3 regions of the Enterobacter ludwigii genome follow, and region 3 is predicted to be linked to each of the others. Evidence: predicted binding sites of a transcription regulator. Region 3 holds the regulator's gene; each other region holds the start of a gene.
The links. Region 3 encodes LexA, which represses DNA repair genes until DNA is damaged. Its sites were predicted from a motif close to TNCTGTATGTACATACAGNA; they were not measured.

Region 1: dinB (DNA polymerase IV) is a predicted target of LexA. The motif match lies at 2,667-2,686, and genes of this name have one in related genera.
Region 2: sulA (SOS-induced cell division inhibitor SulA) is a predicted target of LexA. The motif match lies at 2,706-2,725, and genes of this name have one in related genera.

The regions. Positions count from the first base shown of each region.
Region 1 covers NZ_CP017279.1:72,758-80,751, forward strand. Annotated here, with positions in the region: gene BH714_RS00345 (NADH:ubiquinone reductase (Na(+)-transporting) subunit D) at 1-562, shown strand, start outside; gene nqrE (NADH:ubiquinone reductase (Na(+)-transporting) subunit E) at 569-1,165, shown strand; gene nqrF (NADH:ubiquinone reductase (Na(+)-transporting) subunit F) at 1,176-2,399, shown strand; gene nqrM ((Na+)-NQR maturation NqrM) at 2,399-2,602, shown strand; gene dinB (DNA polymerase IV) at 2,704-3,762, shown strand; gene pepD (cytosol nonspecific dipeptidase) at 3,817-5,274, opposite strand; gene gpt (xanthine phosphoribosyltransferase) at 5,535-5,993, shown strand; gene frsA (esterase FrsA) at 6,099-7,343, shown strand; gene crl (sigma factor-binding protein Crl) at 7,401-7,802, shown strand; gene phoE (phosphoporin PhoE) at 7,915-7,994, opposite strand, start outside.
Region 2 covers NZ_CP017279.1:817,117-825,110, forward strand. Annotated here, with positions in the region: gene BH714_RS03750 (AAA family ATPase) at 1-56, opposite strand, end outside; gene matP (macrodomain Ter protein MatP) at 243-695, shown strand; gene ompA (porin OmpA) at 765-1,820, opposite strand; gene sulA (SOS-induced cell division inhibitor SulA) at 2,176-2,685, opposite strand; gene BH714_RS03770 (TfoX/Sxy family DNA transformation protein) at 2,903-3,529, shown strand; gene yccS (YccS family putative transporter) at 3,486-5,648, opposite strand; gene BH714_RS03780 (YccF domain-containing protein) at 5,668-6,114, opposite strand; gene helD (DNA helicase IV) at 6,238-7,994, shown strand, end outside.
Region 3 covers NZ_CP017279.1:4,054,828-4,062,821, reverse strand. Annotated here, with positions in the region: gene dinF (MATE family efflux transporter DinF) at 1-1,211, opposite strand, end outside; gene lexA (transcriptional repressor LexA) at 1,275-1,883, opposite strand; gene BH714_RS19050 (diacylglycerol kinase) at 1,992-2,360, opposite strand; gene plsB (glycerol-3-phosphate 1-O-acyltransferase PlsB) at 2,515-4,935, shown strand; gene ubiA (4-hydroxybenzoate octaprenyltransferase) at 5,000-5,869, opposite strand; gene ubiC (chorismate lyase) at 5,882-6,379, opposite strand; gene malM (maltose operon protein MalM) at 6,560-7,513, opposite strand; gene BH714_RS19025 (maltoporin) at 7,628-7,994, opposite strand, start outside.

The sequences.
Region 1 (7,994 bases), 880 kb from region 3:
ACAGGTACTGGGCGTCTGTTCGGCGCTGGCGGTCACGACAAAACTGGAAACCGCGCTGGTTATGACCGTCGCGGTCACGCTGGTGACGGCATTTTCCAGCATGTTTATCTCCATGATCCGCCACCACATCCCGAATAGCGTGAGGATCATTGTGCAGATGGCGATCATCGCGTCGCTGGTGATCGTGGTCGATCAGCTATTGCGCGCTTTCGCGTATGAAACGTCAAAACAGCTCTCGGTGTTTGTCGGCCTGATTATCACCAACTGCATCGTGATGGGGCGTGCCGAAGCTTATGCGATGAAAATGCCTCCGCTGGCGAGCTTTATGGACGGGATCGGTAACGGTCTCGGTTACGGCGTTATCCTGCTGACCGTTGGGTTCCTGCGCGAGCTGATTGGCAGCGGTAAGCTGTTTGGCGTCACGGTGCTGGACACGGTACAAAACGGCGGCTGGTATCTGCCAAACGGACTCTTCCTGCTGGCCCCAAGCGCATTTTTCATTATCGGTTTGCTGATCTGGCTGATTCGTACCCTGAAGCCAGAACAGCAGGAAAAGGAGTAACCGACGATGGCTCATTACCTGAGTTTATTTGTGCGCGCGGTGTTTGTTGAAAACATGGCACTCGCGTTTTTCCTGGGCATGTGTACGTTTCTTGCCGTTTCCAAAAAGGTATCGACGGCGTTTGGTCTGGGTGTTGCGGTCACGGTGGTGCTCGGCTTATCTGTACCGATTAACAACCTGGTGTACAACTTTGTGCTGCGCGACGGTGCGCTGGTAGACGGTGTCGATCTCAGCTTCCTGAACTTCATCACCTTTATCGGTGTGATTGCGGCGCTGGTACAAATCCTGGAGATGATCCTCGACAGGTATTTCCCGTCGCTATACAACGCGCTGGGGATTTTTCTGCCGTTGATCGCGGTGAACTGCGCCATCTTTGGTGGCGTATCGTTTATGGTTCAGCGTGATTACAACTTCAGTGAATCCGTTGTGTATGGTTTCGGCTCCGGCATCGGCTGGATGCTGGCTATCGTCACCATGGCGGGGATCCGCGAAAAAATGAAATATGCCAATGTGCCTGCGGGTTTACGTGGCTTAGGGATCACCTTTATTACCACCGGGCTGATGGCGCTGGGCTTTATGTCCTTCTCCGGTGTGCAGCTATAAGGGCTAACAGATGGAAATTATTCTTGGCGTGGTGATGTTCACGCTGATTGTACTGGTGTTGTCAGGGCTGATTCTGGCGGCACGCGCGAAGCTGGTGAATTCCGGCGACGTGGTGATTGATATCAACGGTGAGCCGCAAAACCAGATCCGCACGCCGGCGGGGGATAAACTGCTCAATACGCTCTCCGGTAACGGAATCTTTGTCTCCTCAGCCTGCGGTGGCGGTGGCTCCTGCGGTCAGTGCCGCGTCACGGTGAAAGAGGGGGGAGGGGATATTCTGCCCACTGAGCTGGCGCATATCACGAAGCGTGAGGCAAAAGAGGGTTGCCGTCTGGCCTGCCAGGTCGCGGTGCGCCAGGACATGAAAATTGAGCTGCCGGAAGAGATCTTCGGGGTCAAAAAATGGGAGTGTGAAGTTATCTCTAACGATAACAAAGCGACTTTCATTAAAGAGCTGAAGCTGCGCGTGCCGGAAGGGGAAGATGTTCCGTTCCGGGCCGGGGGATACATCCAGATTGAGTGCCCGGAGCACACCGTGGCGTATACGGACTTCGACGTTCCGGATGAGTACCGTGCCGACTGGGACAAATTCAATCTTTTCCGTTTTGTGTCTGACGTTAAAGAACCGACGCTTCGCGCCTACTCAATGGCCAACTACCCGGACGAGAAGGGCATCATTATGCTCAACGTGCGTATCGCCACGCCGCCGCCGAATGTGCCTGATGCACCCCCGGGCGTGATGTCGTCGTATATCTGGTCCCTGAAACCGGGAGATAAGGTGACCATCTCCGGTCCGTTTGGCGAGTTCTTTGCTAAAGAGACCGAGGCTGAAATGGTCTTTATCGGTGGTGGCGCGGGCATGGCACCGATGCGTTCGCACATTTTTGACCAGCTCAAGCGCCTCGGGAGCAAGCGCAAAATCAGCTTCTGGTACGGGGCACGCTCGCTGCGAGAGATGTTCTATGATGATGAGTTTGAGCAACTGGCGCGTGAAAACCCAAACTTCACCTTCCATGTGGCCCTCTCCGATCCGCAACCGGAAGATAACTGGACCGGTCACACGGGGTTCATCCACAACGTGCTTTATGAAAACTACCTCAAGCAGCATCCTGCGCCAGAGGATTGCGAATTTTACATGTGTGGGCCGCCAGTGATGAACGCTGCAGTCATTAAGATGCTAAAAGATCTGGGTGTGGAAGATGAGAACATCCTGCTGGATGACTTCGGGGGGTGATGATGCTGACGTTTCTGGCAACTTTCGCGGTTTTTTTGCTTGTTGTACTCGGCATGTCTCTGGGCTGGATCATAAAGCGTAAAAGCATTCAGGGCAGCTGTGGTGGTATCTCCGCGCTCGGGATGGAAAAAGTGTGCGACTGCCCCGAACCCTGCGACGCCCGTAAAAAACGCATGGCGCGCGAGGCCCGGCGGATCCTTTAGTGAGTCCGATGTTTCCCCTCTTCCAGGAGGAGAGGGGAAACACACTTCTCAATCCTCATTTCTTTACTGTATACTTATCCAGTAATGAGTGAGGGCTTACTATGCGCAAAATTATCCATGTCGATATGGACTGCTTTTTTGCCGCAGTGGAAATGCGTGACAATCCGGCGCTGCGGGATATACCTATTGCGATTGGCGGTAGCCGTGTCCAGCGCGGTGTGATCAGCACCGCCAACTACCCTGCGCGCAAATTTGGCGTGCGCAGCGCTATGCCAACTGCCATGGCGCTAAAGCTGTGCCCTCATCTCACGTTATTGCCCGGCCGATTTGAAGCCTACAAAGAAGCCTCCCTGCATATCCGCGAGATCTTCTCTCGCTATACCTCGCTGATTGAACCTCTGTCGCTGGACGAAGCCTACCTGGATGTCACTGACAGCCTGCACTGCCACGGCTCCGCAACGTTAATGGCGCAGGAGATCCGCCGGACTATCTTCAACGAGCTCAATCTGACCGCTTCCGCAGGCGTCGCACCGGTGAAATTCCTCGCCAAAATAGCGTCTGATTTGAATAAACCCGATGGTCAGTACGTCATCACTCCGGAAGAGGTTCCGGCGTTTTTAAAAACGCTGCCGCTCGGCAAAATCCCCGGCGTGGGGAAAGTGTCTGCTGCAAAGCTGGAAAGTATGGGATTACGGACCTGTGAAGATGTACAGCGAAGCGATCTGGCCATGCTGCTTAAGCGTTTCGGTAAGTTTGGTCGCGTGCTGTGGGAGCGCAGTCAGGGAATTGATGAGCGCAGCGTGAGCAGTGAGCGGCTGCGTAAATCGGTCGGGGTTGAACGCACGCTGATGGAAGACATCCATGACTGGTCCGAGTGTGAAGTCATTATCACTGACCAACTTTATCCCGAACTGGAGCGGCGGTTAGCGAAAGTAAAACCCGATCTGCTGATTGCCCGTCAGGGCGTTAAGCTGAAGTTTAATGATTTCCAGCAGACGACGCAGGAGCATGTCTGGCCGCGACTGAATAAAGACGATCTTATCGCCACCGCGAGAAAAGCCTGGGAAGAGCGGCGGGCAGGGCGGGGAGTGAGGCTGGTGGGGTTACATGTGACGCTGCTGGACCCGCAACTGGAGCGGCAGCTGGTATTGGGGTTATAGCTGACGGATTCGTCAGCCCGGCAGGCAACGTGCTACCGGGCATCATACGGCGAATTACTTAGCAGGGATCGCTTTCAGCAGTTCAGTCAGCAGAGTCCAGTAATGACCCACGCTTTCAATATGAACCTGCTCATCCGGCGAGTGCGGGCCGGTAATGGTTGGCCCGATAGACACCATGTCCATGTTCGGATACGGTTTCTTGAACAGACCACACTCCAGACCGGCGTGGATCACCTGAATGTTCGGGGTACTGTTGAACAGACGCTGGTAAGTTTCACGCACCAGCGCCATCACCGGGGAACTTGCATCCGGCTGCCAGCCTGGGTAGCTACCTTTTGCGGATGTGCGTGCACCCGCCAGTTTACCCAGAGACTCCAGCATGCTCACCACATACTCTTTACCGCTGTCGATAAGCGAGCGGATCAGGCAGATGATCTCCGCGCTGTCATCGCTCATGGTGACCACGCCCACGTTCAGGGAGGTTTCGACCACGCCTTTCGCGACGTCTGAGTTACGAATTACGCCGTTTGGCGTCGCGTTCAGCAGCTGAACGAAGGCGTCACGAGACGGGGAGGTCAGTGCCGCTTTGTCGGTAGTCACGGACTCCAGCACCACGGTCAGGTTCTTCTCTTTCGCTGACAGTTCGTTTTTCAGGATATCCAGGTATACGCTGGAAAGCTTTTTCAGCTCGTCAGCTTTAGCTGCGGGTACTGCCACGGTCGTGAAGGCTTCACGCGGAATGGCATTGCGCAGTGTGCCACCGTTGAAATCCACCAGACGCAGATCCAGCTCAGCCGCGTGGCCAGCCAGGAAGCGTGCCAGCAGTTTGTTGGCGTTGCCCAGACCCAGGTGAATATCACCACCGGAGTGGCCGCCTTTCAGCCCTTTCAGCGTCAGCTTGAAGGTCTGGAAACCAGCAGGGATCGCTTCGCGGGACAGTGGCAGGGTCGTGATGAAATCAATCCCGCCGGCGCAGCCCATGTAGATCTCACCCTCTTCTTCAGAGTCGGTGTTGATCAGAATGTCCGCCTGCAGCCAGTTCGCCTGCAGACCGAACGCGCCGTCCATGCCTGCTTCTTCCGTCATGGTCAGCAGCACTTCCAGCGGGCCGTGTTCAACGCTGTCGTCCGCCAGGACCGCCAGAGCAGACGCCATGCCAATGCCGTTATCTGCACCAAGGGTCGTGCCGCGCGCTTTCACCCAGTCGCCATCGATGTAAGGCTGGATAGGGTCTTTGGTGAAGTCGTGAACGGTGTCGTTGTTTTTCTGTGGAACCATGTCCAGGTGCGCCTGCAGCACAACCGGTTTACGGTTTTCCATGCCTGCGGTCGCCGGTTTGCGGATCAGAATGTTGCCAACCTGGTCGCGTTCAGCATGCAGACCTTTTTCCTTCGCCCAGCCCATAATATGTTCGGCAAGCTGTTCTTCATGGTAGGAAGGGTGGGGAATGGAACAGATTTTGGCAAAAATATCCCACAGTGGCTGTGGAGATAATTGAGACAGTTCAGACACGATAAGTCTCCTTGTCGATGCCTTGCAAAGCGAGTTGCAGGTCACAGGGTTAGCAGGTTAATAGTTACCACAAGACAGGCTTGCGAGATGCAACTGAGAATACCACTTTCTCCGGTGGCTGGTAGCATAAAGCATGTAAAAACTCAGGCTCCGGGCGCTAAACACTGGTTTTTAGTGCGCCAGATCTCTATAATCTCGCGCAACCTATTTCCCCCTCGAACACTTTTTAAGCCGTATACAAACAGGCTGGGACACTTCACATGAGCGAAAAATACGTCGTCACCTGGGACATGTTGCAGATTCACGCACGCAAACTGGCTGCGCGTCTGATGCCTTCCGAACAGTGGAAAGGCATTATTGCCGTCAGCCGTGGCGGTCTGGTACCGGGGGCGTTGCTGGCACGTGAGCTGGGTATTCGTCATGTCGATACCGTATGCATCTCCAGCTATGACCATGACAACCAGCGTGAGCTGACCGTGCTGAAACGTGCGGAAGGCGACGGTGAAGGCTTCATCGTTATCGACGACCTGGTTGATACCGGCGGTACCGCGGTGGCTATCCGCGAAATGTATCCAAAAGCCCACTTCGTCACCATTTTCGCGAAGCCAGCAGGCCGCCCTCTGGTTGACGATTACGTGATTGATATCCCTCAGGATACCTGGATTGAACAGCCATGGGATATGGGCGTGGTATTTGTACCACCAATCTCTGGTCGTTAATTCTCTTACGCACTTATTTAACGCCCGGTGATACCGGGCGTTGTTTTTTTTAGTCTGACGCGCGTTACAATAGTCTCTATATGACGTATTCATGGAGGCAACGTAATGACGCAGGCGAATCTCACCGAGACTCTCTTCAAACCCCGTTTCAAACATCCTGAAACGTCGACGCTGGTGCGCCGGTTTAATCCGGGGACCATGCCTGCCGTCCAGTCTGCATTAGACGGTAAAAACGTGCCCCACTGGTACCGCATGATTAACCGTCTGATGTGGATCTGGCGCGGTATTGATCCCCGTGAAATCCTTGATGTGCAGGCGCGTATCGTGATGAGCGAAGCCGAGCGCACCGACAGTGAACTCTACGATACGGTCGTGGGTTATCGCGGGGGAAACTGGATCTACGAATGGTCTAAACAGGCGATGCTCTGGCAGCAAAAAGCCAGCCAGGAAGAGGATGCCACGCTCAGCGGCAAACACTGGCTGCATGCGGCCAACCTCTATGCTATTGCCGCATACCCGCATTTGAAAGGTGATGAGCTGGCCGAGCAGGCTCAGGCGCTGGCGAATCGCGCCTACGAAGAGGCCGCTCAACGCTTACCGGGCCGGATGCGTGAGCTGGAGTTTACCATCCCGGGTGGCGCGCCCGTCACCGGGTTCCTGCATATGCCAGAAGGCGAAGGTCCGTTCCCGACCGTTCTGATGTGCGGTGGGCTGGATTCACTGCAAATCGACTATTACAGCCTGTATGAGCGTTACTTCGCACCAAAAGGGATCGCGATGCTGACGCTGGATATGCCCTCAATTGGCTTTTCATCCAAATGGAAACTGACTCAGGACTCGAGTCTTCTGCACCAGCATGCATTAAAAGCGCTGGAAAACATTCCATGGGTTGACCACACGCGTGTTGCTGCATTTGGCTTCCGTTTTGGCGCCAACGTCGCCGTGCGTCTGGCTTACCTTGAAGCTTCACGCCTGAAGGCCGTCGCCTGTCTCGGCCCGGTGGTGCACGCTCTGCTCAGCGATCCGACCCGGCAGGGCCGCGTGCCGGAAATGTACCTTGATGTGTTGGCCAGCCGCCTTGGCATGCATGATGCATCAGACGAAGCGCTGCGCGTTGAACTCAATCGTTACTCGCTAAAAACGCAGGGGTTGCTGGGACGGCGTTGCCCTACGCCGATGATGTCAGGTTACTGGAAAAACGATCCCTTCAGTCCCGAAGAGGAGTCACGCTTAATCACTTCGTCATCAGCGGATGGCAAATTGCTTGAGGTACCGTTCAGCCCGGTGTACCAGAATTTTGACAAAGCATTGAGAGAGATCACACGCTGGATCGCGCAGAGATTGTGTTAATAGATTGCTAAATTTTGCTGGTTTGGTAAAACAGTGGCTTCACAAAAGGAGATCGCAATGACGTTACCGAGTGGACACCCGAAAAGTAGACTGATCAAGAAGTTTATGGCTCTCGGCCCGTATATTCGAGAAGAGCAGTGTGAAGAAAATCGCTTTTTTTTCGACTGCCTGGCTGTATGCGTCAACGTGAAGCCTGCACCCGAAAAACGTGAATTCTGGGGCTGGTGGATGGAAATGGAAGCGGAAGAAAAACGTTTTACGTATAGCTACCAGTTCGGCCTGTTTAATAAAGACGGCTACTGGCAAACAGCCCCAATCAAAGACCAGGAAGTGATCGACCGCCTGGAGCATACTTTGAAAGAGTACCTCGAAAAGGCAAGAGCACTGCTGGCCACCCTGGATCTGAAGCTTGAACCCGCGGATAACTTTTCCAGCGAAGCGGTTAAGCTGACGGCGTAATCGCGATATTTCTCTCTCTCTTCGCGAGGGATGGGGTGAGGGCAGTAAACCCGACCCCCTCCAGGCAAAAAAAATCCCGGCATCTGCGCCGGGATTTTTTATTTCAACAATATCAGAACTGGTAGGTCATACCCAGAGCAACGATGTCATCGCTGCTCACGCCCAGTTTATTGTCGTCATCAATCTGGTTGA
Region 2 (7,994 bases), 1.6 Mb from region 3:
TGATAGCTCTCGGTATCCGGAACGAGGTCACGCCATGCAAGTTTCGTAATGGTCAAAGTTGATGTTTTTTAGTTAGATGTAAAAGCGTGGAGTATACCGTAAGCGGGGGGCTCTACCCAAGCAGGATTGGGCATTTCGGCAGAGCGATTGGCTGCATTCACTCACAGGATATGATTTCTTTTCAGCAGATTGCCAAAAAACTGATATTCTGAACAGAGTTACGTGGTAACACTGAGATCGCAATGAAATATCAACAACTGGAAAATCTCGAAAGCGGCTGGAAATGGAAGTACCTGGTCAAAAAGCACCGTGAAGGGGAGCTGATCACCTGCTACATCGAAGCCAGCGCAGCGCAAGAAGCCGTGGATATTTTGCTGACCCTCGAAAATGAACCGGTACAGGTTAACGGCTGGATTGAGAAACACATTAATCCTGCGTTGTTAAACCGGATGAAGCAAACTATTCGTGCGCGTCGCAAGCGGCATTTTAATGCGGAGCATCAGCACACTCGCAAAAAATCCATCGACCTGGAGTTTATGGTCTGGCAACGTCTGGCAGGGCTTGCGCAACGGCGTGGGAAAACGCTGTCAGAAACGATAGTGCAGTTGATTGAAGATGCCGAGCATAAAGAGAAGTACGCCAACCAGATGTCGACGCTGAAGAATGATCTTCAGGCTCTGTTGGGTAAGAAATAGATTTTTGTTTTCTTCAGATTCAGATAATAAAAAACCCCGCAGTGCGGGGTTTTTTTATAAGACGATAACTTATGCCGCTGGCTGAGTTACAACGTCTTTGATGCCTTTAACTTCGATCTCTACGCGACGATCTGGAGCCAGGCAGTCGATCAGTGCAGCGCGAGCTTTAACGTTGTCACAGGTGTTGCCAGTAACTGGGTTAGCTTCGCCCATACCACGTGGGGAGATCTTGTTAGCTGGGATACCTTTAGAGATCAGGTAATCAACAACAGACTGAGCACGTTTCTCAGACAGTTTCTGGTTGTAAGCGTCAGAACCGATACGGTCGGTGAAGCCCAGAACCACTACAGAACCGTCTTTAGGATCCAGGTTGCTCAGCTGGGTGTACAGCTGATCCAGTGCCTGCTGACCTTCTGGTTTCAGGGTAGCTTTGTTGAAGTTGAACAGAACGTCAGACTTCAGAGTGAAGTGCTTGGTCTGTACTTCTGGAGCTGGAGCCGGCGCTGGAGCAACGATTGGCGCTGCATCTTCCTGCTGGCCGAAACGGTAGGAAACACCTACGCTCAGCATGCCGTTGTCCGGACGAACACCAACGGTGTTGCCGTCGCCGATGTTGTTAACCCACTGGTATTCCAGACGGGTAGCGATATCACGGGTCATAGCCCACTCAACGCCACCAGCGAATACTGGGGAAACACCGGTGTCATGGTCGTCGCCAGCGATGCTGTTGCTGGAGTCAGCGCGCCATACCATGCCGCCCAGACGAGTGTACACGTCCAGATCGTCAGTTACTGGGTAACCCAGTTTAGCGGTCAGCTGTACGCCCTGAGCTTTAAAAGCGCCGTTTACGTTGTCGCCTTTGTATGGCATACGACCTAACCAGTCGTAACCCATTTCAAAACCAACATACGGGTTAACCTGATAGCCACCGAACGCACCTGCACCAAGCTGGCTCTCGTGAGTAGGGCCATCGTTGTTCAGGCTGCTGTTGTACCAGCCGGTGTCATGGAACTGAGACCAGCCCAGTTTACCACCTGCATACCAGGTATTATCTTTCGGAGCGGCCTGCGCTACGGTAGCGAAGCCAGCCAGTGCCACTGCAATCGCGATAGCTGTCTTTTTCATTTTTTGCGCCTCGTTATCATCCAAAATTCGCCATGAAGGTCTCAATAGAGATTCACGGTTAAATCCTTCACCGGGGGGGCGTGGTCAAATATAAATCTACCGATATCTTCGGCTTAGGCCGAGCACCCCTGGCGATGTAAAGTCTACAACGTAGCTGAAAACTTACAAGTGTGAAGTCCGTCAGGCATATGAAAAAAAAAGTTCCGTATACCGATTATTTAACATTTTTCGAACGAGTTTTGTGCAATAAAATTAAGGAGAACCGCACCAGACAAGCCTTGCCGCAGTTTTGGCGCCTGGAACTAAAATCGCATCTTGTGGTCAAAAAAAATTCCAGGAATAATCTTAATTTTCCTCAATGATACAAATTTGAGTGAATTTTTAGGCCAGAAAGTTGTCCTCTGCGATAAGAATCTGGTCGAACCGGGCGCATGATCAACCCGATCGCACTACCTTCTTCAGCCGCTTCAGTCAGTCGAAAATGTTCCTCATCGGTCAATTCGTCTGATAACCATCCAATCACCACGCTGTAATTCCCCGTACGTAACGCCCGGATCATCGATTCCACGGTATCGCAGGGAGAGAGTTGGTTAATTTGCATGACCTTTGTCAGCGGGAGGCCCGCGGACTGCACCCATTCACGGCTCAGTTTTTGTTGAGGCGTCAGCCAAAGCTGCCAGCGCGACTGCTGACCAAGCTGTTGTAATAACGGCAACAGCAGAAGTTGAGTGAGCAGGGGCTGGTCTTCACGATAAACCACTTCACTGATAAGCCCTGTCGAAACACGCCCGGTGGAATTCTGCGTGACATTGCCAGCGGAAGAAGAGAGAGAGGTTGAGCGATTTGCATAGCCTGAAGTGTACATATTCATTCCAGCCCTGTAGTTACTGTATGGATATACAGTAACCCCTGTATGCATAAAGATCAACCTCATTTTCGGAAAGCGACTCGCAAAATTCATTCATTATTGATGCGCCTGGAAAAATCATCTTGCTCAACGACGATAAGTTGCCTATTTTCCTGCTAACGGATCCGCTAGTAAGAAATTTCGTTGTTACTTTATGATTTTGAAGGGAAATATCATGAAAAAGATATCTTATGAACGGATTTATAAATCCCAGGAATACCTTTCACCCTTAGGTGAAATCCACCATCGTGCGCTGTTCGGGGGGTATACCCTGGCCGTAGATGATGCCGTCTTCGCTATGGTCTCCGACGGGGAGCTGTATCTCCGGGCCTGTGAGGAAAGTGCAAAATACTGTGTAAAAAATGCCTCATCATTCTTAACCCTGATGAAACGGGGTCGCCCGGTGCTGCTCAATTATTATCGTGTCGATGACGGACTGTGGCAGGACAGAGAACGGCTGCTTCAGCTCTCCTCGTTCGCGCTCAATGCGGCACGAAAAGAGCGTTCGCAGCGTGATCGGCGAAACCGCCTCAAGGACTTGCCCAATCTCACCTTTCAGCTTGAAGTGCTGCTCTTTGAAGCCGGAATCACTGATGAAGAGACGCTGCGGGAGCTGGGTGCCCGTGCGAGCTGGCTAAAGATGCGGGCGAAAAATAAAGCGCTTAGCATTAAAGTGCTCTTCGCACTGGAAGGGGCCATCGCCGGACTTCATGAGGCGGCACTCCCGGCGGGAATTCGCCGGGAGTTAACGGAGTGGTTTAATGCGCTGCCTGAGCCACAGGAGAATCACTCCTCCAGGTAGCGATCTGCAGTTGCAGTCGGCAAATTTCTGGCAGCAGAGCGATAAGGAGGCCAATCTGCTGAAGAACCAGCGGTGCTTTGCTGTCGCTTCCCGGGTCAATATGCGTAATACGCTGAGCCAGTTCATCCAGCGCGTGTTGAACGCGAGGCTCATCGGCTGGTCGGTGATGAAGCGCGTCATCGACATAGCATACGGCATCATCCAGCAGGGCGAGGATGGCCGGGTGAGTCAATTTCTCACGGTGGGCACCCAGCGTCGAAATATAGCTGGTGAAGGTATGGTTCAGACAGAGCAGGCGGAAAGCCGTTTCCCGAATTTCTGCCGTGGCGCGAGGCTCTGTGGACATGTTAGAGACCACCGAAGCCAGTTCAGCATCACAGTTATGCGCATCGCGGCGTGCGATACGATAAGCCAGACGGTTATCGCGACCCTGATGATACTGCTCAAGGATGGCATCAAGGTATCGACAGTTCGCATTCATCGCCCTGTCTACCACACGCGGTAAATTACGGAACCGCCAGTCCGGCCAGATAAAACTGACCGCCGCCCAGGCGATAGCGCAGCCAATCAGCGTATCTATCACGCGGGGCAGGGCCACTTCAAATCCTTCACCCAGCAGGTTAAAGCAGAGTAGCACCAGCAGCGTGATGAACATTGTGGCATGCGCATACTGCACATTACGGAAGGCGAAGAACAACACACCGGTGATCACGATCAGGATCAGCTGGCCTTCGACAGAGGGCACGAAATAGAGCACCGGCAGCCCAATAGCGACGCCCACCAGCGTACCAATAATACGTAGCGCAAGGCGGTGGCGGGTGGCGTTATAGTTTGGCTGGCAAACAAACAGGCTGGTCAGCAGGATCCAGTAACCGTGATGTAACCCGGTTATCTGAATGATGGCATAACCCACGCACAGCACCAGTGACATCCTCACCGCATGGCGAAACAGTGCCGATTCCGGCGTAAAGTTGCGGCTCAGTCGCAGCCACATATCGCTGAAGCTATGCACGCTGTCATCAGCAAGCTGATTCTCCACATCTTTATCGGGGAGCGCCATCGCCTGCTCGGATTCAATGGTAGCCAGCTGAGCATCTATCGCCCGCAGGTTATTCAGCAAAAATCCCAGTGCTTTAATATGTTCCGGCGACGTTCCACTGGCCTGAACGCGATCGAGCGCCGCATCAAGATGGCTAAATACGCGTTCGAAGCGCGGGTCATGTTGATAAGGCGTACGCAGCAAAATGGAGCGTGCCAGCTGCTGGCACGCCTGAGACTGCATCGACAGCAGGCGCTGGAAGCGGAACATCACGTCGCTGTAGCGGAACTTCTCGCGCAGGGCAGCATACTGAACGTGCGAGGAGCTGGCACGCTCATGTATATCCTGCGCCGCGAAATAGTAGTGCAAGGTTCTTCGCGTTCCGCGCTGACCGCGATCGCCCCGCAGACGGGTAAGCAGTGAGGCTTTCGTCTGGTTAAGCGTGGCGACCAGTTGACCGTTGGCCAGAGCCAAATCGTAGAGCGGAGACTGGCTCTCCTCCTCGATATCCGGATCGAAGAGCCGGGATTTTAGCTCAAGATAGTGGGCCAGTTGCTCAAAGCTGCGGGCAAGATTGTCCTGAAGAGGGCGAACCGGAAAAATAAGATGCCCGGTTAACGTCAGCAGGTTATACCAGATGGCCCCCAGCAGCAGCAGTATGGGTTGCTGGTACCATTGATCGTAAAGGGAAACACCCAGCATGGTGTAAATGGCGATCAGCAGGGCACCAAAGGCGATAGTGGCATAGCGCTGCCCAAGGCCGCCAAGCAAAATAAACCCGCTGGTAGAGAGCGTAAGGCCAATGGCAAACAGCCAGGGCCAGGGGAAGAGCAGCTCCACGGAGGCTGACGCGATAAAAAAACAGACCAGCGTAATCACAAGATTACGCAGGCGCCCGGCAAGGCGATCGTCCAGATCCGCCAGCGCCCCCGCAACCACTCCCAGCGTGAGCGGGATGGTGAGTTTTACGTCATTCAGCCACCACGGCAGGGCAACCGTGCCGCAAAGTGCGATAAATATTCTGACGTTATAAAGCCAGATGCTGTTCCAGGTATAACGGCGAAGCAGTGGGCTTAGCATAAGCACGGCCAGTCCTTATTTACTGAAAACGACGACGCGCGTTTGCTTCACGTGCCGCCTGTGCCACTTCTACCGGAACGACCCTGCGCCCGACTGGCCAAAGCGCGATGGCGGCAATCTTAAAGTTCGCGATCCCCACCGGAATACCAATAATGGATATGCACTGGGCAATACCGGCAAAGATATGCATCACACACAGCCACCAGCCGAAGAAAACCAGCCACAGAATATTGAGAACTGTGCCTCCCGTGTTCAGCAGTGCGTTTTTGCTCTCCGGGTTCAGTTCGTCAACGTGGACGGCTTCATTCCCGTACGGGATGAAAGAGAGTTTGGTGATTTCCCAGCAGGAGCGGGTCAGGGGGAGCGTAAAAATAAGGACGATGCTCACCAGCGTGGCAAAAAGCCAGGCAAGAGTGGTGGCAAAACCGCCTAACACAAAATTCAAAACATTCAGAACAGTACGCATAAACCCTCAGTTCCTTTCGATATGATTAACGCCCAGTGATTGTAACGTTTTTTTAGGCTGGAGCACCTTAAAACTGGCAGTTAAACTGTCAGGTAAATTATCTCTTCGTGGATTCGGCTGGACATGGAACTGAAAGCAACATCATTAGGCAGACGCCTGGCGCAACACCCCTACGACAGGGTTGTCCTCCTTAATGCCGGAGTGAAAGTCTCCGGAGAACGCCACGAATACCTCATTCCGTTTAATCAACTGCTGGCTATCCACTGTAAACGCGGGTTGGTCTGGGGCGAACTGGAGTTTGTCCTGCCTGACGATAAAGTCGTGCGCCTTCACGGTACCGAGTGGGCTGAGACCCAGCGCTTCCATCATCACCTGAATATGCTCTGGCAGCAGTGGAGCCAGGATATGAGCGTGATTGCCGCTCAGGTACTGCAGCAGGTACTGAACGATATTGCACAAAGTAACGAGCAACAAACGTGGCTCACCCGCCAGCAGACGGCCGGGTTGCAGCAAAAGATTAGGCAGGCGCTGGCGGCACTGCCGTTATCCGTGACGCGTCTTGACGAGTTCGACAATTGCCGTGACGCCTGGCGTCAGTGTCAGGCCTGGCTTGGCGATACAGACAAGAGCCGGCTGGCGCACAACCAGGCGTGGACAGATGCCATGCTGACCCGTTATGCCGACTTTTTCAGCACGGTTGAATCTTCACCGCTTAACCCTGCACAGGCGCGCGCCGTGGTTAACGGCGAGCACTCCCTGCTGGTGCTGGCGGGTGCCGGAAGCGGCAAAACGTCGGTGCTGGTGGCCCGTGCGGGTTGGCTACTGACAACGGGTGAGGCTGTTGCCGACCAGATACTGTTGCTGGCGTTTGGCCGTAAGGCAGCCGAGGAGATGGACGAACGCATACAGGAACGCCTGCATACCCGGGATATTACCGCCAGAACCTTCCATGCCCTGGCGCTGCATATCATTCAGCAGGGCAGTAAAAAAGTGCCTGCCATCAGCAAGCTGGAAAACGACACGCAGGCGCGTCAGGCGTTGTTCATTAAAACGTGGCGTCAGCAGTGCAGTGAGAAAAAGGCGCAGGCTAAAGGGTGGCGTCAGTGGCTGGAAGAAGAACTCAACTGGGACGTACCGGAAGGCAATTTCTGGCAGGATGAAAAACTGGCTCGTCGCCTGGGCTCTCGCCTCGACCGCTGGGTTAGCCTGATGCGGATGCACGGCGGATCGCAAGCCGAGATGATTGAAAGCGCGCCGGAGACGATCCGCGCCCTGTTTTCGAAGCGGGTTAAGCTGATGGCCCCGATGCTGAAAGCCTGGAAAACCGCGCTGAAAGAGGAAAATGCCGTCGATTTCTCCGGTTTGATCCATCAGGCCATTATCATTCTTGAGAAGGGCCGTTTTGTCAGCCCGTGGAAGCATATCCTGGTGGATGAATTCCAGGATATCTCGCCGCAACGTGCCGCGCTGCTCTCGGCGTTAAGGGCGCAAAATAAACATACCTCGCTGTTTGCGGTGGGCGATGACTGGCAGGCTATCTATCGCTTCAGCGGGGCACAGCTCTCCCTGACGACTGCATTCCATCACTATTTTGGCGAAGGCGATCGCAGCGATCTGGATACCACCTACCGCTTTAATTCCCGGATTGGTGAAGTTGCTAACCGCTTTATCCAGCAGAACCCGCATCAGCTGGCAAAACCGCTAAATAGCCTCCGGGCCGGGGACAAAAAAGCCGTTACCCTGCTGGCGGACGATCAGCTGGAGCCGCTGCTGGACAAACTGAGCGGCTATGCGAAGCCGGATGAACGTATTCTGGTGCTGGCACGCTATCACCATCTTAAGCCTGCGGCGCTGGAAAAAGCCGCGACCCGCTGGCCGAA
Region 3 (7,994 bases):
AGATACGGCAGCGTCAGCAACGTCAGACCAAATCCCGCCGCAGCGACCGCCATGCTATTGCGCATCTCCGCACCTCGCGTCGCGCCAATAAACATGCCGTCCAGCAGATAACACCACACGCCCACCACCGGTAAGATTGCCTGCCAGAAGAGATAGTGACTCGCCAGTTCGCGCAGCGATGGGAGGGAGGTGAGTAAGGCAACGATCTGTTCACCCAGAAAGGCGTAAATGAGTGCAAACGCCAGCGCCACCAGGCCTGACTGACGACAGGCGGCCCGCCACACCTCGCGGAGCTGGCCGCTTTCGCGTGCACCATACGCTTGTCCGGAATGGGCTTCAACGGCATAGGCAAAGCCATCCAGCGCATACGCGGTAAAGGTGAGCAGCGTCATCAGGACCGCATTAACCGCGACGATCTCCGGCCCAAGTCGCGCCCCAAAGACCGTCAGCGCGCCAAAGCAGAGCTGAAGCAGTAACGAGCGCAGCATAATGTCGCGGTTAAGCGCCAGCAGCGTGCGGATATTACCGCGCCACGCGGTTTTGAGCATCGCAAGCGAGATACCGCGCAGGGCCAGCACGCGCCAGACCATCCACAGGCCGATGAAAAAGGTACCGTATTCTGCAATTGCCGTCGCCAGCGCGGCGCCCTGCACGTTCATATGCAGACCCATCACCAGCCAGACATCAAGCACGATGTTGAGAAGATTGCCTGCCACCAGCAGAATGACTGGCGCACGGGCATACTGCACGCCGAGTAACCAGCCAAGCAGAACCAGGTTCGCCAGTGATGCAGGCGCGCTGAGCCAGCGAATTTCAAGGAAGCGCCGCGCCTGCTCAAGTACCGCCTCGCTACCGCCAACGACATGCAGCGCCAGATCAATCAGTGGCGTGCGCAACACCACGATCAGCGCACCCGCGCCCAGGGCAAGGATCAAGGGTTGTACCAGCGCTCGCGCCAGACGCAACGGATCTTTTGCGCCGTACGCCTGAGCCGTAAGCCCGGTGGTACTCATACGCAAAAAGAGCAGCAGCATAAAAAGGAAGCTGGTTGCCGTCGCGCCGATCGCGACGCCGCCCAGATAAACGGGGGAATCCAGATGACCAATAACAGCCGTGTCTACCAGTCCCAGCAGAGGGACGGTGATATTGGAAAAAATCATTGGCAGTGCAAGACGCCACAATGCCTTATCTGATGTCGTCAGCAGTGACATGAAAAATACCGGCAGTGGAGATTGAATCAGGCTACGGCAGGTCCGTAGCCTGTTATGACATGATTACAGCCATTCACCGTTGCGGATAACCCCAACAGCCAGCCCTTCAATAGAGAAGTTATGTTCGCGGAGATCCACCACAATCGGGGAGAACTCGTTGTTTTCAGGCAGTAACTGGACGGTGTTACCCTGCTTTTTCAGACGCTTAACGGTAACTTCATCGTCAATACGCGCGACCACAACTTGCCCGTTGCGCACGTCCTGGGTTTTATGAACTGCGAGCAGATCGCCGTCCAGAATACCGATATCTTTCATCGACATGCCGCTGACGCGCAGCAGGAAATCTGCGCTCGGTTTAAACATGCCCGGGTCAACCTGGTAGTGACCTTCAATATGCTGTTGTGCCAGCAAAGGTTCACCTGCCGCGACACGGCCCACCAGCGGAATGCCTGTCTCTTCTTCCACCAGCAGACGGATGCCACGCGAAGCGCCCGATACAATCTCAATGACGCCTTTACGCGCCAGCGCTTTCAGGTGTTCTTCGGCAGCATTCGGAGAACGGAAACCCAGACGCTGAGCGATCTCCGCACGCGTGGGTGGCATACCCGTCTGGCCGATATGATCCCGGATGAGATCAAACACCTCTTGCTGCCTGGTCGTTAACGCTTTCATTCCGCCCCCTGGGTGTATATACAGTTATGCTGTGAGTATATACAGTCAAAGGCGATTTTGGAACCAAAAACTGCACAAAAAACCAGGGACTTAATTATTTCTCGAGGCTTATCGGAAATGTGACCAAAGCAGCGTGACCCAGGTGATGACCGCAGTGATAATCGCCAGCAATACGGCAGCAGACCCCATGTCTTTCGCCCGGCCGGAGAGCTCATGGAAATCAGAGCCGATACGGTCCACCACGGCCTCAATAGCGCTATTGAGAATTTCCACTATCATCACCAACAGCACGGAGCCGATCAACAAAACGCGGGTAATCGCATCAACATCAAGGAAACAGGCGATAATCACCGCGATGATAGCGGCGACGCCCTCCTGGCGAAACGCGGCTTCATTGACCCACGCGGCACGGAAACCTTTCCATGAATAGCCGGCGGCTTTGATGATTCGGGTTAACCCAGTGGTATTATTGGCCATTAAAAGAACCTTTTAATTAAAATAGCGTCAGTAACAGTAGGCGCAGCGTGTTTCGCTGCTGCCTGAAGTATGACGGGTAACAACAGAAATTTTGCGCGCTTTCTGTTATCCTTGCGCCGCAATTGCATTATTAACCAGAGGCTTTACATCGTTTATGTCCGGCTGGCCACGAATTTACTACAAATTACTTAATTTACCATTAAGCGTCCTGGTAAAAAGCAAGTCTATCCCAGCGGAACCCGCGCTGGAATTGGGGCTCGATACGTCACGCCCAATTATGTACGTTTTGCCTTATAACTCGAAGGCAGACCTACTGACGCTTCGCGCCCAGTGTCTGGCGCATGATTTACCTGACCCGCTTGAACCCCTCGAAGTCGACGGCACTCTGCTGCCGCGCTATGTGTTCATTCACGGCGGGCCGCGCGTGTTTACCTATTACACGCCAAAGGAAGAGTCCATCAAGCTTTTCCACGACTATCTCGACCTGCACCGCAGCAATCCGGGTCTGGATGTGCAGATGGTGCCGGTATCGGTGATGTTTGGTCGCCGCCCGGGCAGAGAGAAAGGTGAAGAGAACCCACCGCTGCGCATGCTTAACGGCATTCAGAAATTCTTCGCGGTCTCCTGGCTGGGACGTGACAGCTTCGTGCGTTTCTCCCCGTCCGTTTCGCTGCGCCGTATGGCGGACGAACACGGCACCGACAAGATTATCGCGCAGAAACTGGCGCGCGTGGCGCGTATGCACTTCGCCCGTCAGCGTCTGGCTGCCGTCGGCCCGCGTCTTCCTGCACGTCAGGACCTGTTCAACAAGCTGCTGGCCTCCAAAGCGATTGCCAGGGCCGTTGAAGACGAAGCGCGCAGCAAAAAGATTTCCCATGAGAAAGCACAGCAGAACGCTATTGCACTGATGGAAGAGATTGCCGCGAACTTCTCTTACGAGATGATTCGTCTTTCCGATCGTATTCTGGGCTTTACGTGGAACCGCCTCTATCAGGGAATCAACGTTCATAACGCCGAGCGCGTACGCCAGCTGGCCCATGATGGCCATGAGATTGTCTATGTCCCCTGCCACCGCAGCCACATGGACTATCTGCTCCTCTCCTATGTGCTCTATCACCAGGGTCTGGTACCGCCGCACATCGCTGCCGGCATTAACCTGAACTTCTGGCCAGCCGGCCCGATTTTCCGCCGCCTGGGGGCGTTCTTTATCCGTCGTACCTTTAAGGGCAACAAGCTCTACTCCACCGTATTCCGTGAATATCTTGGCGAGCTGTTCAGCCGCGGTTATTCCGTTGAATACTTCGTGGAAGGGGGGCGCTCCCGTACCGGTCGTCTGCTCGATCCTAAAACCGGCACGCTGTCGATGACCATTCAGGCGATGCTGCGCGGGGGAACCCGCCCGATCACCCTGGTACCCATCTACATTGGCTACGAACACGTGATGGAAGTGGGCACCTACGCCAAAGAGCTGCGCGGTGCGACCAAAGAGAAAGAAAGCCTGCCGCAGATGCTGCGCGGCCTGAGCAAGTTACGCAACCTTGGCCAGGGCTACGTCAACTTTGGCGAGCCGATGCCGCTGATGACCTATCTGAACAACCATGTTCCGGAGTGGCGCGAGTCTATCGATCCTATCGAAGCGATTCGCCCGGCCTGGCTGACGCCTACGGTCAACAGCATCGCCTCTGAACTGATGGTGCGTATTAACAACGCCGGTGCGGCAAACGCCATGAACCTGTGCTGTACGGCGCTTCTGGCCTCTCGTCAGCGTTCACTGACCCGTGAACAGCTTACGGAGCAGCTGGATTGCTATCTGGATATGATGCGCAACGTGCCGTACTCGGTGGATTCGACCGTACCGGTAAGCACGGCAAGCGAGCTTATCGAGCATGCCCTGCAGATGAACAAGTTTGAAGTCGAAAAGGACACCATCGGCGACATCATCATTCTCCCGCGCGAGCAGGCGGTGCTGATGACTTACTATCGCAACAACATCGCGCATATGCTGATGCTGCCCTCGCTCATGGCGGCCATCATCACCCAGCATCGTCGCATCTCGCGTCAGGAGCTGTTGCGTCATGTTGAAACGCTCTATCCAATGCTGAAAGCGGAGCTGTTCCTGCGCTGGGACAAGGACGAACTGGCGACTGAGCTGGATAAACTGACCGAAGAGCTGCGTCGTCAGGGGCTGATTACCGTCACGAATGACGAGCTGCATATCAATCCGTCACGGTCCCGTACCCTGCAACTGCTGGCGGCGGGCGCGCGTGAAACGCTGCAGCGCTACGCCATCACCTTCTGGTTGCTGAGCGCGAATCCGTCCATTAACCGCGGTACGCTCGAGAAAGAGAGCCGGACGCTGGCACAGCGCCTGTCTGTTCTGCACGGGATTAACGCCCCGGAATTCTTCGACAAAGCGGTCTTCAGCTCTCTGGTGCTGACGCTGCGTGATGAAGGGTTTATCAGTGATACGGGCGATGCCGAGCCGGAAGAGACGCTGAAGGTGTACCAGATGCTGGCCGAACTGATCACGTCTGATGTGCGTTTAACGATTGAAAGTGCGACGCAAGGCGAGTGAAGCGTGCAGCGGTCTGATGACCTGCGATGAAAACAAAAACGGCAGCCTTCTGGCTGCCGTTTTTTTACGAAAAGTAGCTCATCGCCAGCCCTAAAAACAGCACCAGACCGACATAGTTGTTATTCATAAACGCCTTGAAGCAGGCTTCACGCTCCCGTTTCGCAATCAGCTTCTGCTGGTAGACAAACAGCATTCCCGCCACCAGCACGGCCCAGTAAAACGCCCAGTTGAGCCCGTTCAGGTAACCCATCGTCACCATCAACGCCAGCACCGCAACCTGCAGGATACCGATGATCAGCTTGTCATGACGTCCGAAGAGGATCGCCGTCGATTTAATGCCAATCTTCAGGTCATCGTCGCGGTCTACCATCGCGTATTGCGTGTCGTATGCGACGGCCCAGAGAATGTTCGCCAGGAACATCAGCCAGCAGCTTAACGGGACGGACTCACTCACCGCCGCAAACGCCATCGGGATCGACCAGCCAAACGCCGCGCCCAGCACCACCTGAGGCAGGTGGGTGTAGCGCTTCATGAACGGATAAACCCAGGCCAGAGCCAGGGCCGCGACTGAAAGCAGAATGGTCATGGTGTTCAGGGTTAACACCAGCAGGAAAGAGAGCAGCACCAGTACGATAAACAGCGTACGGGCCTCTTTTTCGGTCACTTGCCCGCTGGGCAACGGACGATGGGCCGTACGTTTTACGTGCCCGTCGAATTTACGATCCGCATAGTCATTGACCACGCAGCCCGCCGCACGCATCAGCCAGACGCCTGCAATGAACACCCCCAGGATCCACAGCGGCGGTACCCCTGGTGTTGCTACCCATAGCGCCCAAAGGGTCGGCCACAGCAACAGCAGCGCGCCGATGGGTTTATCTGTACGCATCAAGCGGTGATAAGCCAACAGCTTATTCTGCGTCAGGCTCCACTCCATTTTTTCTTCCTCTTAGTACAACGGCGATGCCGGTAAAAAAAGCTCCGTCAGTATTAACGGCTTACCGCTCAGGCGAAGGCGGGAACGACGCCCCCACAGTTCGGCATCGCGACCAATCTCAATAAAATCCCGGGTAAGCTCGGACGACGTGAAAAGATAGCGCCCCAGCGGCGTATTCCCCAGCCGTTGTAGCGCCAGCTCTGGCCCGGAAAGGGTGGACTCGGGAACGACCGTTCGTCCGGCAAGCCATGGCTCACCGTCTGCACAGAGTAATATTTCGCGCAGCCAGTAGCGTTCTTCCTGCGGCAATAGCGGCAGCTCAGAGGCAATCTCAGCGCAAGAGACAAACCCTTCCTGAACCAGGGTCACCGTAACGGTTTTGCCCTGCTGCTCGAAACGTTTAGTCATGGAATCTTCCAGCAGCAGCCAGTCCAGTTGCTCCGGGTCAAGCGCAGGTATTTGGTCGAAATAGCGCAGCGCACGCAGTTGCGTTAGCGCGGGGTGTGACATGCCAGACTCTCCGATACATAACGTAATGGCATTGTATCGCAGAAAAGCGGATTGAGGGGGGCCAAACGTTATTTAACGATCACGATCGCAACAAGAGCGCAACAGCCCGTGTGACACCAAAAAAAGTGCGCCCACTCAGGCGCACTAAACTACTAACAAATCAGCACTGTGGGGAAACGGTTACCCCTTGCCTTTTACACTGCTGATAAAGGTGGAACGGGCAGTGGTTGAACCTAAACGTTCGGCTTCATCAAGCAGTTTCAGCGCTTTGTCGACATCGCCGCGCTTCACCGCCTGCTTAATGGCGTTATTGAAGTATTCTTCGGTGTCGTTCAGTACCGGCTCGGCTTTCTTCGCCGGAGCTGGGGCTGCGGTTGCAGCCGGAGCCGCCGCCGTAGCAACGGGTGCGGCATACACAGGCGCAGCAGTGTTCCCCACCGTGACCGGACCTGTACCGGATGAACCAAACAGAGGGCCAACCAGTACGCTGGAAGCACTGTTTGTTGAGACTTTCAGCTTCAGCAACCCGTCGGTGACATGACGCGCTAACGGATCCGGGATATCCGGAACAGAGTTACCGGTTCCTTTGGCATAGGCTTTTGCCGGGTCGGTGAGCTTAGTGGTCTGCTGCAAATCTTTGTCCGTGGTGAAGACCAGGACATAAATCTTCTGCTGTCCCAGAGCAGGCGTCAGGCGCATTTTGCCTTCGAGGCGGTCAGCGCTCATGACGCCAGGTTCCTGGTAGCCAAAATAGTCGCTCGGGAAGAAGGCAGATGGCGTCAGGTTTTGGTCCAGAATCAGGACGTTAGGCGCAAATACGCTGGTCTGCTTGCTTACTTCGCTGGTCAGCGTCAGGGTCAGCTCACCAATATTGGCCGGGACGCTGAAAGCGGCAACCGGACCGGCAATCCCCGGCACGTTAAGCTGTTGGCCTGCCGCAGAAAGTTGGGTTGACTGGGTTTTGGATTGGTCAACCGGCGTCCAGGTCAGTTGCTGGAGCGCCGCCGCCGGGATGGCAGGCGCAGCGCTGGTATTTTGTGGCACGAAATTGACATCTGCGAAGGTGATCGCCGGAACACAGGCCAGCAGCCCCGCAGAGAGGCACAGCGCGACGAGACTTTTCTTCATTTTCATTGTTATTACCTCTGATAGCGTGAGCACTGCGGTGGCCAGGCAATAGCGCGCAGCACCCTAAGGATAGAGGGGCTTACGCCCCTCTTTTTAGGTCATTACGTCAGGTCTACCGAATTACCACCAGATTTCCATCTGGGCACCGAAGGTCCACTCGTCGGAGTCGCCACGGCTGAAGGTTTTCGCGGAAGTGTCGCTATACGCTACGCCGGAGGTGTAACCTGCGCCTGAGTCGTTGTTCGCATAGCCCCATTTCTCATCCCACTTCGCGTAGGTTGCGAAGACACGGATAGCCGGGCGAGACCAGATGCTGTCGCCTGCCTGCCATTGCTGTGCCAGGGTGATTTTGTATTGGCTGTTTTTCTCGTCAGTTTTCTGAGACTTAACGTTGTCGTAGCCCACTTCAAGCAGGGTGCTCATGATTGGCGTCCATTTGAACATTGGACGCACGCCAACAGTCCACCACTCTGTACCATTGTTGTTG